3 regions of the Formivibrio sp. oc-25 genome follow, and region 1 is predicted to be linked to each of the others. Evidence: predicted binding sites of a transcription regulator. Region 1 holds the regulator's gene; each other region holds the start of a gene.
The links. Region 1 encodes sigma-54, which starts transcription at its own class of promoters, with help from an activator protein. Its sites were predicted from a motif close to CTGGCACGCTTCATGCTT; they were not measured.
Positions count from the first base shown of each region.

Region 2: the regulator sigma-54 is predicted to act here: its motif matches at 2,359-2,376, upstream of nirB (nitrite reductase large subunit NirB).
Region 3: the regulator sigma-54 is predicted to act here: its motif matches at 2,117-2,134, upstream of AC0KVQ_RS05310 (circularly permuted type 2 ATP-grasp protein).

Region 1 covers NZ_JBVVOL010000011.1:14,285-20,120, reverse strand. The annotation lists gene AC0KVQ_RS09240 (NusG domain II-containing protein) at 1-395, opposite strand, end outside; gene rapZ (RNase adapter RapZ) at 364-1,251, opposite strand; gene hprK (HPr(Ser) kinase/phosphatase) at 1,248-2,192, opposite strand; gene ptsN (PTS IIA-like nitrogen regulatory protein PtsN) at 2,173-2,646, opposite strand; gene hpf (ribosome hibernation-promoting factor, HPF/YfiA family) at 2,740-3,063, opposite strand; gene AC0KVQ_RS09215 (RNA polymerase factor sigma-54) at 3,103-4,506, opposite strand; gene lptB (LPS export ABC transporter ATP-binding protein) at 4,513-5,235, opposite strand; gene lptA (lipopolysaccharide transport periplasmic protein LptA) at 5,232-5,732, opposite strand; gene lptC (LPS export ABC transporter periplasmic protein LptC) at 5,701-5,836, opposite strand, start outside.
Region 2 covers NZ_JBVVOL010000002.1:175,170-181,005, forward strand. The annotation lists gene AC0KVQ_RS02300 (nitrate/nitrite transporter) at 1-575, shown strand, start outside; gene AC0KVQ_RS02305 (bifunctional protein-serine/threonine kinase/phosphatase) at 585-2,258, shown strand; gene nirB (nitrite reductase large subunit NirB) at 2,553-4,985, shown strand; gene nirD (nitrite reductase small subunit NirD) at 4,982-5,293, shown strand.
Region 3 covers NZ_JBVVOL010000005.1:154,322-160,157, forward strand. The annotation lists gene AC0KVQ_RS05305 (alpha-E domain-containing protein) at 1-564, opposite strand, end outside; gene AC0KVQ_RS05310 (circularly permuted type 2 ATP-grasp protein) at 664-2,082, opposite strand; gene AC0KVQ_RS05315 (HAD-IIA family hydrolase) at 2,318-3,091, shown strand; gene AC0KVQ_RS05320 (protein YgfX) at 3,146-3,586, opposite strand; gene AC0KVQ_RS05325 (SIMPL domain-containing protein) at 3,583-4,275, opposite strand; gene AC0KVQ_RS05330 (hypothetical protein) at 4,301-4,660, opposite strand; gene AC0KVQ_RS05335 (hypothetical protein) at 4,698-4,967, shown strand; gene AC0KVQ_RS05340 (YceH family protein) at 5,155-5,832, opposite strand.

The sequences.
Region 1 (5,836 bases):
GTACCCACCAGCGTAATACTGGTCCGGTTAGGCAGGCAAATGGCTGTCTGGCCAGCCGCAGACAACCAGCCGGCCTTGACACAATACTGCCGTGGACTGGGATCCCTGGCAATGCGCACCTGGCCATTATTGATCTCGACCACCGTGGCACCGAGCGGTCCATGTGCTTCAACAATGCGCGGCGCATCAAGATCATATTCGCCAAACAGTTTGCCATCCTGATAGATGCGCACACGCGCTGCCCGGTCGTGTTGCCACGCCAGCGGAATCAATGCGACAACCAACAGGCTAGCCAGTATCAATACCAGCCAGTCTCCCGGCCGCAGCAAGCCCAGCCAGCCGCGCCAGTGACCTGGCTGCCAGTCAGCCGGGGTGGGATTCACCGGTTTGTGCATGCGAAATTTGCGCCAGCTCGCGATGGCGTACCAACACCTGCCAGCGCGTCTGGAAATGACGCCCGAGTTGTTCGGCAAGATAAACGGAGCGATGCTGCCCACCGGTACAGCCAATCGCCACCGTGACATAGCTGCGCTGGTCCTGCTCGAAGATGGGCAACCAGCGTTCCAGCAAAGTCCGGATATCCTCGCCGAACAAGCCCACCTGCGAATGGGATTGCAAGAATTCGATCACGGGCGCATCGAGCCCGGTCAGCGGCCGCAGAGGAATTTCATAAAAGGGATTGGGCAGGCAACGTGCATCGAAAGCGAAATCGGCATCCAGCGCCAAGCCATGCTTGAACCCGAATGATTCAAAAATCACGGTCAGGCGCGAACGATCCAGTGCTACCACCTCGCGTATCCAGCGATGCAATTGGCGCGCACTCAGGCCGGTGGTGTCGATCACATGCCCGACCTCGCGAATCTCACCCAGAATCTGGCGCTCCAGCTGTATGCACTCGCTGATCGTCAGGGTGCCCTGAGAAAGCGGGTGGCTGCGGCGGGTTTCCGAATAACGCCTGATCAGGGTTTCGTCCTGCGCTTCCAGATACAACAGACGAAAGTCACGTCCGCTTGAGCGCAGCACTTCGATCTGTTGCGGCAGGGAAGACAAGTTATGGGCACTACGTGCATCAACGCTGATAGCCAGCTTGGGATAACCGTCGCGATCCAGTAGCGAGGCTGCCTGGGTCAACAAGGGTGCAGGCAGGTTATCGAGACAGTAATAACCCAGATCTTCCAGTGATTTCAGCGCCACACTCTTGCCGGCGCCGGAAAGCCCGGAAACCAGCACGACCTGCTGCCCGGTGTTCATTCACCCATTTCCATGAATTTCTGGTGGCGCTCGATGAACTCGCGCGTCGAATCGATGCCACGTAGTTGCAGGATATAGTTACGTACAGCAGCCTCCACCAGCACCGCGAGGTTACGGCCGGCAGCCACCGGAATCACCAGTTTACGTACCTGCACGCCCAGAATTTCCTGGGTTGCGGCCTGCATTTCCAGGCGATCGATCGGTGCCAGGGTTTCACCGCTGGCCTTGGCCAGATGGATGATCAGACGCAGATTCTTGCGTGGACGCACTGCGGTTTCGCCAAAAATCGAGCGAATATTGAGCACCCCGATACCCCGCACTTCCAGAAAATCACGCAGCATCGGCGGGCAACGGCCTTCCAGCGTTTCCGGATTGGTGCGATAGACCTCGACCACATCATCAGCAACCAGACCATGACCCCGCGAGATCAATTCCAGCGCCAGCTCGCTCTTGCCCATGGCTGATTCGCCCGTCACCAGCACGCCCATTTCCAGCACATCCAGGAATACGCCGTGCAGATGGGTGGAAACCGCCAGTGCCTTGGAAAGATAGAAGCGCAAAACCTCCATCAGGTAGGGCGACAATTCCGGCGAGGTCAGCAGCGGTACATGATGCCGTTCCGCTGCATCCTTGAGAACATCCGGCACCTGCTGGCCATTGGCCACGATCATGGCGGCCATGTCGTTAGCGAACAGGCGGTTCATCCCTTCCTGTTGCGACTCGGGCGAAAGGCCGGCCAGGTAGGCGATCTCGGCCACGCCGAGCACCTGAATCCGATTGGGGTGGACAAAATTCAGATGGCCCACCAGAGACAGCAACGGTTTCTGTTCTGATGCGTCATTGGAGAGCAGGTTGTTGGCGCCGGATTGGCCCGCCACCCAGGTTAGCCGCAGCTTCTCGGCGTTATCGATAAATAGCTGCCTAACTGTAATCTGCGGCATAAGGTTCCCACGTGGAGATCAGTTTCCATGCTTCACCGGCATCACTCACAGCCAGCAATTGATCCCGCATCTGTTTGTCGGAAAAAAGTTGTGCCAGTTCCGAGAGAATTTGCAGATGCAGATCCGTGGCGTTGGCCGGAGCCAACATCACAAAAATCAGCGAAACCGGCTTGCCATCCGGTGCATCGAACGGAATCGGCTCCTTGAGCCGGACAAAGGCGCCCGTTGCCTCTTTCAGCCCCTTGATGCGCCCGTGCGGAATGGCCACACCCTGACCAAGACCGGTCGAGCCCAGTTTTTCCCGGGCAAACAGGCTGTCGAAAATCACGCTGCGCGCAATACCGTGGCTGTTCTCAAACAGAATGCCGACGTGTTCGAACACGCGTTTTTTACTGCCGACCTCCAAATCCAGGAAAATATTGCTGGACGGGAGGATCTTGTTGATCAGGCTCATGGCTGGAATGGATCAGGTTCAAATGTTAGATATTGTAACGCAAAGAAAAACGGGAACGACTCGCGGCGTTCCCGTACCTTGCCCGCTGCTGGATTATTCAGCAACTTCTTGATGCTTCATGCTCTCATTACGGTGATTCTGGATTTTCTCCTTGTGCTTGACGATCTGGCGATCAAGCTTGTCGGCCAGCAAATCAATGGCCGCATACATGTCCGCATCGATCGACTCGACATGAATATCCTTGCCGCGCACATGCACGGTAGCCTCAACTTTTTGCTGCAACTTGTCCACGGAGATGATCACGCCCACATCGATGACGTTATCAAAGTGACGCGTCACGCGTTCGAGCTTGGCAATGACGTAGTCACGGATCGCCGGGGTTACTTCCACATGATGGCCGCTAATGTTGAGGTTCATGGTACGTCTCCTTATGATAAGCCTGACAAGGCCTTGTACTTACAAGCTCTTGCGCTGGTTGACGGGAGGAATCAGCAATGCCTCCCGGTATTTGGCAACGGTTCGTCGCGCAATCACGATCCCTTGCTTTGCGAGTTCTTCACCTATCGCCCCATCGGACAGGGGCTTGTTCTTGTTTTCATTCTGGACCAGTTTCTTTATCAGCGCCTTGATTGCCGTCGCCGAACACTCTCCGCCCGCTTCGGTTTCAACGTGGCTGCCGAAGAAATACTTGAACTCCAGCAAACCGCGCGGCGAGAGCATGAACTTCTGGGTCGTCACCCGCGAAACCGTTGATTCATGCAAGCCCAGCTGTTCGGCGATATCGCGCAGCACCAGCGGCCGCATTGCTTCTTCGCCATGTTCAAAAAAAGCCCGTTGCCGCTCTACGATTGCCTGACCCACCCGCAGGATGGTCTGCCCGCGCTGTTCTACACTCTTGAGCAGCCAGCGAGCTTCCTGCAGCTGTGTCGCCAATCCTGCGCCGCTTTCCTGTTGCAGGATACGGGCATACATCTCGTTCACTCGCAGCTTGGGCATCGCGGACTCGTTCAACCGCACGCGCCAGGCACCACGATAACAATCAACGATCACATCAGGGACGACATAACGCGGGGAGTCTGCGGACCAATCCGCACCGGGACGGGGGTTGAGCCCCGTGATCAAGGTTTGTGCCTCCCTCAGGCATTCATCACCACATTGCAGCTGCCTTTTGATTCTAGTGTAGTCGCGCGCAGCCAATAAATCGAGATGATCGCGCACGATATCAAGCGCCAACTGCCTGGCTGGGCTTTGCGGTTGCTGCAACAACTGCAACCGCAGGCATTCGGACAAATCGCGCGCACCCACGCCGATGGGTTCAAGCTGTTGCAGATAGGCCAAGGCAATGGCGAGATCGTCCTCGTCAATTTCCATTTCCTCGCGTACATCCAGCGGCACCTGCGACAGGATTTCCTCAAGCTGCTGCGTCAGCAGGCCATCATCATCCAGTGCATCGATCAGGAGTTCAAGCAAAGCCCGTTCGCGCGGCGCCAGTGGCAACAGGCCGGCCTGGGCAATCAGGTGTTCACGCAAGCTCAGGCTTTGTGCCACATTGAGCGCAGGATCATTTTCGTCATCATCACTGCGACTGTTACCGCTGCGCACATCATCCCAGCGCAACTCACCCGCTTCCATTTCCGGCGCTTCGCGCTCGGATTCCGCAGCAGGCGTATCGCTCTGGGTGGATTCATGCTCCCTGTCCGCCGCCCCCTCCTCTCGCTCGAGCAGTGGGTTTTCCGCGAGGAAGCGCTCGATTTCCTGCTGGAAATCAAGGGTAGAGAGTTGCAGCAACTTGATCGATTGCGCCAGTTGTGGCGTCAGATTGAGCTGCTGCGCAATGCGCAATTGCAGGGATTGTTTCATTACTGCTTACATTCTGAAGTGTTCGCCAAGGTAGACCTTGCGCACACTTTCATTGTTGACAATATCATCCGGCGAGCCGGACGCGATGACTTCACCGCTGGAAATAATGTAAGCCCGATCGCAAATTCCAAGTGTTTCGCGAACATTGTGGTCGGTGATCAACACACCAATCCCGCGCTCTTTCAGGAAGCGCACGATGCGCTGGATATCCATCACGGCAATCGGATCCACACCGGCAAATGGCTCATCCAGCAAGATGAAGCGCGGACTGGCGGCCAGGGCACGGGCTATTTCGGCACGGCGGCGCTCGCCGCCCGATAGGGCCAAGGCGTTGCTGTCACGCAGATGTCCGATATGCAGGTCGTGCAACAGATCATCCAGGCGCGTTTCAACTTCTTCCGGCTCGATCTCCTGCAACTCCAGCACTGCCCGAATATTCTCGGCGACCGTCATCTTGCGAAAGATCGAGGCTTCCTGCGGCAAGTATCCCAACCCCAAACGGGCGCGCTTGTGAATGGGCTGGCGGGTGATATCCACGCCATCGAGCTCGATCTTGCCGCCATCAAGTGCCACAAGCCCCAGAATCATGTAGAAACTGGTGGTCTTACCCGCGCCATTGGGCCCCAACAGGCCGACAACCTCGCCGCAGGCAATTTCCAGCGAGACATCTCGCACCACGGTACGCTTGCGGTAGGCTTTGCTCAGATGTTCGGCCTTGAGCACACTCATTGCGCAGCCTTCCCGTCTGTCGTTTCTTTCTTTTTCGGGGTAATCGTAATGTTCACACGACCGCCCGGATTGCTTTTGACCTGATACAGCTCGGAATTCAGGTCATAAGTGATATGGTCGCCCACCACCACATCCTGATTCTTGCGTACCCACGCCTTGTCGAACAGCTGCAGGAAACCCTTTTTGCCGTCGTAATCGAATCTGAGTGATTCGGCTTCCAGCCAATCCGGGCTCTTGTCGAGCTTTTGGCGAAACCGTACCGGCTTGCCCTCACCTTGCGCGAACTGATTGCCCTCGGCATCCTGGCTGATCACCAGCTTGTCGGCGCGAATCGTCATCGACCCCTGCACCACCACCACATTGCTGGTACAGATGCTTTTCATGGTTTTCTGGTCGAAATCACAGTGGTCTGCCGTGATATTCATCGGCTTCTCGCGGTCTGCCTGTTCGGCCATGGCGGGAAGACTAAGGCTGCACGCTGCGGCGAGCGCCATCATTACGTTTGTTCGGAACATAAGTCATGCTCACTTGGGAAAGAAGTTCCAGCGATTCTTCGCGGTTGTTTGCCACAAAGCCCACGGCACGGGCACGATGCGCCCCC
Region 2 (5,836 bases), on a different contig from region 1:
GGTGGTTCATGTTCTTCTACTGCGTGACCTTCGGTGGTTTCCTGGGTCTGGCGAGCTCGCTGCCGAGCTTCTTCCATGATCAGTTCGGCATGGCGCCGAAAATGGCCGGCTTTGCCACGGCGGCGTGTGTGCTGGCCGGTTCGGTGATGCGCCCGATCGGCGGCACGATTGCCGACCGCATCGGCGGCATCAAGAGCCTGTTGATCATGTATACCGTCGCGGCGGTCTGCATCGCCGGAGTGGGGGTCGGCCTCGGTGCGGTGCTGACCATCGTGCTCTTCATCGGCGCGATGCTGGCGCTGGGCGCAGGCAACGGTTCGGTGTTCCAGCTGGTGCCGCAGCGTTTCGCCAAGGAAATCGGCGTGATGACCGGGCTCATCGGCATGGCCGGCGGCATCGGTGGTTTCCTGCTCGCCGCCGGGCTGGGCATGGTCAAGCAGCACAGCGGCAGCTACCAGCTCGGGTTGTGGGTGTTCGCTGGACTGGCACTGTTTGCCTGGGTGGGGCTGGCTCGCGTGAAGCACCGCTGGCGTACGACGTGGGGGTCGGCAGCGTCGACTTCTGCGCGCGTCTAATCTAGTGGTATGAGTGCCCAGATCCTCCACTGGGGTGGCCAAAGCCACCCCGGCCAGAAAAGCCGCAACGAAGACGCCTGGCAGGCTGTCCAGCCTGCCCCGCCTTTGCCTGCAAGTCTGGGCGCGCTATTCCTGTTGGCCGATGGCGTGAGCGATTGCGCCGATGGTGCGCTCGCGGCGCAGAGCACGGTGCGCACGCTGGCAGCCGATTATTACGCGGCCCCGCAAACCTGGAGTGCCACGCAAACGCTGCAAAGCCTGCTTGCCGCGCAAAATCGCTGGTTGCTGGCGCAGCCGCACCAGCTGCTCTTGACCACGATTGCCGCACTGGCGCTGCGCGGCCATCGCTACACCGTGGCGAGTGTCGGCGATACACGCGTCTATCTGCTGCGCAGCGGTGAGCTGCAGCAGCTCAGCGTCGATCACAACTGGGCGCAGCCCGGCTGGCAGCATGTGTTGAAGCGTGCGGTTGGGCTCGATGCGCATCTGGTGCCCGATTTTGCCGATGGCGAGCTGCAGGTAGGCGACCGTTTTCTGCTGGCTTGCGATGGTATCTGGCAGCCCTTGGGCGATGATCGCCTCAGGCAACTGTTAAGCGATTTCCCCGATCCGCAGGCTGCATGTGAAGCGCTGATCCGCAATGCGCTGGCGGCCGGCGGCGACGACAACGCCACCGCCATCGTGATCGACATCGCCAGCCTGCCCGAGCGCGCACTGGCGGACGATTTCGCCAGCATGTCCGCGCTGCCGCTGCCGCCGAAACTCAAGGCCGGCGATACGCTCGACGGATTGCACATCGACAGCATCCTGCACGAAGCGCGCGGCAGCCTGCTCTATCGTGTGCATAACGCTGCGGGCGAGCCGTGGCTGTTGAAAACGTTGCCGCCGCGCTCCGAAGATGATGAGCTTGCGCGCCAATCCTTGATGATCGAGGAGTGGCTGCTCGCCCGCATGGCCAGCCATTATTTTCCCGAGATCGGCCAGCACAGCGGGCGCAACTACCTTTACCTCCTGATCCGTGAATACGAAGGCGCGACGCTTGCCGCACGCCGCGAGCGCCACGAGGCCTGGAGCGTGCCGGCCGGGGTGCAGATCGGACTGCGGCTGCTGCGCGCGCTGGGGCTCCTGCACCGCAAGAATGTGCTGCATCGCGATATCAAGCCCGAGAACATCCATCTCGCCGACGATGGCCGGCTGCGCCTGCTCGATTTCGGCGCGGCCTGCTGCCCGGGGCTGACCGACGACGGCGCCACCACGCAACCGGGTACGCCAAGCTTCATGGCGCCCGAGCTGCTGGCCGGCGAACCCGCCAGTGTGCAGACCGATCTGTATGCCGCCGGCGTGACGCTCTACTGGCTTTTCACAGGCCACTATCCGTATGGCGAAATCGAACCGTTCCAGCGCCCGCATTTCGGCGAACCCGCCCGGCCTACCCGCTGGCGTCCGGACCTGCCGGCCTGGCTGGAAAACCTGCTGCTGAAGGCCGTCGCCCGTGATCCCGCCCAGCGTTTTGAAACCGCCGAGGAATTCGTGCACGCGCTGGAAATGGGCGAGCGCGATCCGGTGGCACGCCGCCATGTGCCGCTGATCGAACGCGAGCCGCTGAAGTTCTGGCAAACCCTGGCGCTGGTCGCCTTGGTACTCGATCTGGTATTGCTTTACCTGCTTTTGCTGACAGGGTAATGCCCCGCCACAGTGCGCCCGTGCCCCGGGGCAGTGCGTTGTCTAGCGTTCGCAAACCGGAAAACCGGCAAAAAACATTATCTGGACTGAGAATCACTCGCTGGCACAGGGTTTGCTTTGTATCAAACAAATCCTGCGGCAATGATGCTGCAGATATCGGAAGACCGGCCCAAAGGCGGGTAGTGTCTTCCCAGGGACAAAGGCGTCCGTGGTGGATCGAAAGATCGCACCCCGGGCGCTTTTTTTATTTCTGCAGGCAAAGATCCCCGCAGCAAAAAGAACAAGGAGATTCCGATGCAAAAGCCAAAATTAGTCTTGATCGGCAACGGCATGGCGGGCGTGCGCACACTCGAAGAGTTGTTCAAGCTCAAGCCCGACATGTACGACGTGACTGTCTTCGGCGCCGAACCTCATCCCAACTACAACCGCATCCTGCTCTCGCCGGTGCTGGCGGGCGAGCAGACCGTGCAGGACATCATCCTGAACGATCTGGATTGGTATGCCGATCACAACATCACGCTGCATCTGAACAAGAAAGTGGTGAAGATCGACCGCGTGAACCGCAAGGTGATCGCCGCCGACGGTACCGAGGCCGAGTACGACCGCCTGCTGCTCGCCACCGGCTCCAACCCGTTCATCCTGCCGATTCCGGGCAAGGATCTGCCGGGTGTGATCACCTACCGCGATATTTATGACACCGAGCAGATGATCGAAGCGGCCAAGGTGCACAAGCATGCGGTGGTGATCGGTGGTGGATTGCTGGGGCTGGAAGCCGCCAACGGCCTGATGCTGCGCGGCATGGACGTGACCGTGGTGCATCTGGGCGAATGGCTGCTGGAGCGCCAGCTCGACAAGACCGCCGGCAAATTGCTGCAGAAGTCTCTGGAAGATCGTGGCCTCAAGTTCCTGCTGCAAAAGCAGACTGCAGAATTGATTGCCGGGGAATCGGGTCGCGTGGCTGCGGTGAAGTTCAAGGATGGCGAGGTGATCCCGGCCGATCTGGTGGTGATGGCCGTGGGCATCCGTCCGAACTACGATCTGGCCGAATCGGCCGGCCTGCACTGCAATCGCGGCATCGTCGTCAACGATACGCTGCAGACGTTCGACCCCAAGATCTATGCGATCGGCGAATGCGTGAACCATCGCGGCACCGCCTATGGACTGGTTGCGCCGCTGTTCGAAATGGCCAAGGTTGCCGCCAACCATCTGGCCAACTACGGTATCGGTGCCTACAAGGGTTCTATCCTGTCGACCAAGCTCAAGGTCACCGGTATCGACCTTTTCTCGGCCGGCAACTTCATGGGCGGCGACGACACCGAGGACATCATCCTGTCCGACCCGTTCGGTGGCGTGTACAAGCGTCTGGTGGTGCAGGACGACAAGCTGGTCGGCGCTTGCCTCTACGGCGATACCGCCGATGGCGCGTGGTACTTCAAACTGATCCGCGAAGGGCGCACGATCAAAGAGCTGCGTGACCGCCTGATGTTCGGCGAATCCGAAGTCGGCGATACCGGCCACCAGGGCCACAACAAGGCTGCGGCGATGCAAGATAGCGACGAGGTCTGCGGCTGCAATGGCATCACCAAGGGCACCATCGTGCAGGCGATCAAGGAAAAGGGCCTCTTCACGGTTGACGACGTGAAGAAGTGCACCAAGGCCTCGGGCTCGTGCGGATCGTGCAAGGGGCTGGTCGAACAGATCCTGATCAATACGCTCGGCACCTCGTTCCAGGCCGCACCGAAGGACAAGGCGATCTGCGGTTGTACCGATCACGGCCACGAAGCCATACGCAAGGCGATCCGCGAACAGCACCTGACCAGCATCCCGGACACGATGGCCGCGCTGCAATGGCGCACCCCCAACGGCTGCGCAACCTGCCGCCCGGCGCTGAACTACTACCTGATCTCGACCTGGCCCAAGGAAGCGAAGGACGATCCGCAAAGCCGTTTCATCAACGAGCGCGCGCACGGCAACATCCAGAAGGACGGCACCTACTCGGTGGTGCCGCAGATGAAGGGTGGCGTGACCAATCCGTCTGAATTGCGCCGGATCGCCGATGTGGCCGACAAATATCACATCCCGATGGTCAAGGTGACCGGCGGCCAGCGTATCGATCTGCTGGGTGTGAAGAAGGAAGACCTGGTCGATGTCTGGAAGGATCTGGGCATGAACTCCGGCCACGCCTACGGTAAGTCGATCCGCACGGTGAAGACCTGCGTCGGCAGCGAATTCTGCCGCTTCGGCACGCAGAACAGCACGCAGATGGGCATCGATCTGGAGACCATGCTCGCGAACATGTGGTCGCCGCACAAGGTCAAACTCGCCGTATCGGGCTGTCCGCGCAACTGCGCAGAATCGGGCATCAAGGACGTGGGTGTGATCGGCGTCGATTCGGGCTGGGAAATCTACGTCGCCGGCAATGGCGGCATCAAGACCGAAGTCGCGCACTTCTTCGTCAAGGTAAAGACTGCCGAGGAAGTGAAGGAATACAGCGGCGCCTTCCTGCAGCTCTACCGCGAGGAAGCGTTCTATCTGGAGCGCACCGTGCATTACGTGAATCGCGTCGGCCTGGAATACGTGAAGAGCAAGGTGGTGGCCGACGAGGCCAACCGCAAGGCGCTGTACGAGCGGCTGCTGTTTGCGCTCGAAGGCTTGCCCGATCCGTGGCAGGCCCGCATCGAGGGTGCGCAGAAACACGAATACAAAATTCTGGAGGTTCAGCCATGAGCGAATTCAAGAAAATCTGCAAGCTGGAAGAGATTCCGCAACTGGGCAGCCGCGTGGTGAAGTGCAAGAACGGCAACGATATCGCGATCTTTCGCAACGCCGAGGACAAGGTGTTTGCGTTGACTGACAAGTGCCCGCACAAGGGCGGGCCGCTGTCTCAGGGCATCGTCTACGGCGAGACCGTGGCCTGCCCGCTGCATGGCTGGCAGATCGGGCTTGCCACCGGCGAGGCAGCCGCGCCGGATGTGGGGTGTGCGCACAAGCATGCGGTGAAGGTTGAGGGTGGCGAGGTGTATCTGGAGTTGTGATCTGTCTGTCACCCTCTCTCGTGCGGGAGAGGGTGGGGATAGCGCGGGTTTTATGCGCCCTTCGGCGCGCTGTTTTGGGTGCCGGTCCCGCCCAGCGTGGCGTGATACTTTCTTTGCTTCTGCAAAGAAAGTATCCAAAGAAAGCAGCCCCCAACGTCCGGCGCTCCGCGCTGCCCTGCGTCGGTCGCGAGCCTGGGTCTCGCTCCGCTCCTCGGCGGCCTTACAGGGGATCGGGGTGTTCTTGCCCACGACTGCGCACCAGATGCAATACGCAGTACCACCCGTTCCCCTTGCCACGCCGAGCATCGCAGAAGATCGTGGGGTTTCGGCGAGGACTGCTTGAGCCCACAGGGCGAGTTCCGCAGCCGCCACGATCTTCGAGAAGCGCAAGGGAACCCGAAGGGCGTGGCAGCGGGGTCGCCTTGGGGGTGAAGGGGGGCTTGGCGAAGCAAGCCTCCCTTCCTGCCCGCCGGGCGGAACCGGCACCTAAATGACTGCGCCGCAGGCGCTGAATAAATAGGATTGACGCTGACAGATCCACAG
Region 3 (5,836 bases), on a different contig from region 1:
GCCGGCTGCCAGCAGGTGGTATTTCACATCCAGCAGGCGCGCGGTGTTGTCGGCACGCTCGATATGCGTGCCCATGCGGATAAACTGGAATGCTTCATCGTGCAGCATGGTGCCGAAGGTGACCCCGCGCGACAGCGAAGAGCGGTTTTTGACCCATTCAAAGAATTCGCCGTAATCAGCCTCCACCAACGGCCGCCCCGCACGCTGCGCCGTTTCCAGCCAGGTCGCATTGATCGCCTCCCACATCTCCAGACTCAGCGTGCCGCGCACCGCATGCGCATTCTCGCGGGCAGCACGCAGACAGTTGTAGATGCTGGCCGGATTGTCCTCATCCAGCGTCATGAAATTCAGCACCTTGGCGCCCTCCACCGCGCCATGGAGCTTCTGGTACGTTTCGGCCAGGCCGTTGCAGTTAAGCGCGGCCAGCCAGCTGCGATTGGCCACTTCCGAAGACTGGGGAACCAGCGACATCTGCCAGGTCACATCCAGAAGCCGTGCGGTATTCTCGGCACGCTCGATGTAGCGCGCCATCCAATAGAGTTGGTCTGCTGTACGGGAAAGCATGGTTAGGCCCTGTTCATACAAGATTCAAACCTGTGCTGCGGCAGAAAAATACCATTCACTGCGTTGCACTCCGTGGTAATAACGACTTACTGACTGAACCTAATCCTCCAGAACCCAGGTGTCCTTGGTGCCCCCGCCCTGCGACGAATTCACCACCAGCGAACCCTCGCGCAAGGCCACACGCGTCAGCCCGCCCGGCACCATCTTGATCTCCTTACCGGAGAGCACGAATGGGCGCAGATCGATATGACGCGGCGCGATGCCGGATTCGACAAAGATCGGGCAGGTGGAAAGCGCCAGTGTCGGCTGGGCGATGTACTGGTTGGGGTGCGCGATCAGGAGCTCACGGAAACGCTCGATTTCCGCTTTGCTTGCCGCCGGGCCGACCAGCATGCCGTAACCGCCGGCGCCATGCGTTTCCTTCACCACCAGTTCCGGCAGATGATCCAGCACATAGGCCAGATCATCGGGTTTGCGGCACATCCAGGTCGGCACGTTGTTGAGCAGCGGTTCCTCGCCCAGATAGAAGCGAATCATGTCTGGCACGTATGGGTAGATCGATTTGTCGTCTGCCACACCGGCACCAATGGCATTGGCCAGCGTAATACGGCCGGCGCGATAAACCGACAGCAGGCCCGGCACGCCCAGCATCGAATCCTGCCGGAATGCGAGCGGATCGAGAAAATCATCGTCGATGCGGCGATAGATCACATCCACGCGCTGCGGACCTTGCGTGGTGCGCATATAGACCAGGTCGTCGCGCACAAACAGATCGCGCCCCTCGACCAGTTCCACGCCCATCTGCTGGGCGAGGAAGGCGTGCTCGAAATAAGCGGAATTGAAACTGCCCGGTGTCAGCACCACCACGGTCGGGTTGTCCACGCCCTTGGGCGCGCAGGACCGCAGGTTGTCGAGCAGCATGTCCGGGTAATGCTCGACCGGGGCGATCTTGTGCCGGGCGAACAATTCCGGGAACAGGCGCATCATCATCTTGCGGTCTTCCAGCATGTAGGACACGCCGGATGGCACACGCAGGTTATCTTCAAGCACGTAAAACTCGCCGGCACCGGCACGCACCACATCGACACCGGCGATATGGGTGTAGATACCCTCCGGCACATCCACGCCCTGCATCTCTGGGCGATACTGCGCATTCTTGAGCACCTGCTCGGCCGGAATCAGGCCAGCCTTGATGATGTTCTGATTGTGATAGATATCGTGAATAAACAGATTCAGCGCGCGTACCCGCTGACGCAGGCCGGCTGCCAGGGCTTGCCATTCGTGCGCCGGGATGATTCGCGGCAGCAAATCAAATGGAATCAGGCGCTCCGTCCCGGCCTCTTCACCATAAACCGCAAAGGTAATGCCCAAACGACGAAAGGTCAGATCCGCCTCGGCGCGCTTGCGCTCGAGTCGCCCTGCAGGCAAGGCGTGCAGCCATTTCTCGTATTCACGGTAGTGCTGCCTTGCCTCACTGCCAGACAAGGTCATTTCATCGTAGAAAGAAGCATTCATCATTTGGTGGCACCCCGGAAGCATTACCACCTGCTTGATGCAGGAAGCGTGCCACAGGCGATACCCATGAAAGCGAGAGGTAAACCGGATATCACGCACCAAGCGGGCCCCTGCCGCGGAAACAGTGCGCACCACGTCAGTGCAGGCAACCTCCAGCGCGCAGAATTCACGGCACTGAAATGACAGCGATCAGGTCCTGGCGCTACACTCTCACCACAATCAACAGGGAGAAATCAGAATGAAAAGTATCATTTCCGATATGGATGGCGTGATTTACCGCGGCAAGCAACTGATTCCGGGCGCACAAAATTTTGTGCAGCGTCTGCTTGAAAGCAAGGTGCCATTCCTGTTTCTGACCAACAACGCAGAACAGACCCCGATCGACCTGAAATTGAAACTGGAGCAACTGGGCATCCACGGCCTGACTGAAGACAATTTCATCACCGCCGCCATGGCAACCGCGATGTTCCTGAAGGCACAGAACCGCAAGCCGACACCGAAAGCCTATGTGATTGGCGGCGCCGGATTGATGAATGAGCTCTACAACGTCGGCTTCTCGATATCCGAATCCAACCCCGATTACGTGATCGTGGCCAAGTCATCGTCCTTCGGCTTCGAACAATTGAAGAAAGCAGTGCGCTTTATCGACCAGGGCGCCAAATTCATCGGCACCAACCCGGACATGATCGACCCGGTCGAGGGCGGCATGGAACCCGCTGCCGGCACCATTCTGGCCGCGATTGCAGCAGCCACCGGCAAGAAACCCTATATCGTCGGCAAGCCGAACGCGCTGATGATGACGCTGGCGACGCGCAAACTCGGCGTGCATCCGGACAATGCCGTGATGGTGGGTGACCGCATGGATACCGACATCGTCGGCGGCATGGAGGCCGGCATGACCACGGCGCTGGTACTTTCCGGCGTGACCACACCGGAAATCATGGAACAGTTTCCGTACCGCCCGGATCACGTCTTCAACAATGTTGGCGAGATCGATCTGGCGGCACTCTGATACTAGGCTCTTATATGGACTCCTCCCGGCTGCGGTTGCCGGGAGGCTACTGCCTTATTCCTGAGCGGAATTTTCTGCGGCTGCAATCCGGCGCTGCATGGCCGGCAGAGTCCAGCGCAGCCAGACCCGCCAGGCACGCAAGGTTGCAGCATCGGCACTGTCGGGCCAGATCACCAGCGAGCGTCGGTGCTTGTCTTCGCCCAGTTGCAATACCAGCAGATGTGCCGTTACCAGACTGGCCGGCAGTAACCGTACCTTTGCAGCGGCGCCTTTCGCATCGGTAAACAGCACTTCCCCCTCGGACAAGACCTGCAATCGTCCATGCTCATCGAGAAGCGAACGGAACCGGAAATAATGTCCACCGGTTGCCAGCAGGGCCAATACCACCCACGGCCATGGCAAGGTCAGCGACACGGCAAGTACCAGCAGGTGCAGGCCCACAAAAAAACGCCGGGCAATCCGTGAGGGTGAAAGCTGCAACTCAGGCGGTATCATTCGAGCTCGATACGGCCCTGAATGCTGACACTAAGCGCGCTTTCGCCCCCCTCAATCGGCGCCGGGCTGGCCGCCATGCTCATCTCGGCCGCTTTCGCAGTGCGCATCAGCACAGGTGGGCGGGCGGACTGGGTATTGATCGAGACATTGACCAGGCGCCAGCTCTTGCTGTTCATGCTTTTTTGCACAAGCGCCGCCCGTTCGCGAAATACCTGCAGACCCTGCCCGATCAATTCGTTTTCCACCTTCTGCCGCGCTTCATCAGACAGGCCATAGCTCACATCGGCCAGTTGCAACGATTGCTGACCCTGCTGCAAGTCACCGATCAGGCGGGCAAGCGCCGGAAAATCGCGCGAGACCAGGCGCAACTCGCCGCGTGCACGCCAGCCATCGGGCTTGTTCTGCTTGTTGTAAAGCGGATAGGTTGAGTAGCCGGTATTCAGCGATTGCAGCACACCACCCTGACGCGCCTTCTTGCTGGCAGCATTGAGCGTCTGGTTGATACGCTCAGCCAGACGGGCCGGATCAGCATCGCTCAATTCGACAAACAAGGTGGCATAAGCAGTATCGTTATCCACCTGCCGGCTGGCATGCGCATCGAAACTCACCAGATTGCGTGGCAGCTCTTCCGCCCAGGCCAGCGGTACCAGAAACGCCATCGATAAAGCCAGTATGCTTCTTTTCATCATGCCCTCCGGAATGCACCTTCAGAAATCAATGATAGCCATGGTCCGACGGCGTATTGTGGATTTCGTTATCCACCATATCCATCACGCCCAGATGAATTTCCACATCGAACCATTCCCAGAACATTCTGAGATTGCGTTTTTGCGGCCAAAGCTTTTCGTCGACAACCCAGGAAGAAAGTTCCATTTCAAACAGCTTGTCCGCCACCTCATCGATATAGGCAATGCCGTCTTCCTGCTCGGTGACTTCCGGAATCATCACCACCGTGCAATCGACGCGAATCTCGTCCAATGTCAGGGTAATGTCATTGCCGGGCAGATTATTGAGCCAGTCCAGAAAAGGCTGGCGTGGTTTCAGCACTGCGGCCGAACGATCAACGATAAACATTTACAACTCCTTGTTATTGAGCGGCAACGCGATTAGCATGCCGCCGACTCATGATCAGAAAAATTTTCAACTGGAAACCGGCTTGCGGAGCACGATCATCAAAACCCAACTTCCTACCCAACAGGCTTGTCTGTGTCCTGTCGTCAATAGCCGCGTCACGTTGACCCACGCCAAGCACAGCGAAGAGCAAGCGGGCAGCTTTGTGTACCGGTTCTGCTCCAACCTGGACAACTGCTATAACCGCTCAGACTTTACCGACCAGATTCCGGAATGCCTGTTGCATCGCACGCATATCACCGGCGAATAAGCTGGCCATCAGAACTTGTCCATGATCTTGCTGCGAAGCCGTGATCAGAGCTCATGTGCTGCTCAAAATCCTCATGTACTCCCTGTACATTCCGGTTTTTGCGCTGCTCCTCACCCCGCTGACGGCTTCTCGCAACAGATCGTGAACAGGTTCTCAGAACCCGTTCAAAGTCTGTCGCGAGCGGCGCTTACAACTCATCCAGTGACACGCCCAACGCCTCGGCCAGACGCGCCAGTTGATCTTGCAAGCGCGCCACCTCGCCCTCCAGGCCGGCAATGCGCTGTTGCATGACTTGCATCTCAGGCGCCGCCTGCGATCCTTCGTCCGCACGCCCACCACAAGCGCGCAGCTGATCTTCACTCGGTGCTCCCGAGAGCAAATGCATCCAGCGGTTTTCGCGCATGCCGGGCTGGCGCGGCAATTCTTGCACCAGAGCACCGGCTGAACGCTCAGCCAGCTCATTCAGAAAGGCTTCGACTGCCGAGATATCGGCAAAACGATGCAGGCGTTCGCAATTGATCCGCAGCTCGCCCGCGGTCTGCGGCCCGCGCAGCATCAGAATTGTCAGGATCGCAACGGACTGGCTCGGAACCTGCAAGACACGCTCGATATTGTGCGAATAGCGCGGTACGCGGCTGCCACTCGATTCGATCACCAGACTGTGGCCACGCAAGGCATCCAGTGCCACCGAGACCTCAGCTTCCGAGACTTCCATTACCGGATCACGGCTGGTTTTCTGATTGCAGCCGGCAACCAGTGCGTTGAGCGACAACGGATAGGTATCGGGTACAGTGCGCTGCTTTTCGGCAAGCACACCAAGAATGCGGGTTTCCAACAGGGATAGCGGGGAAAGAGGGGCAGACATGAAT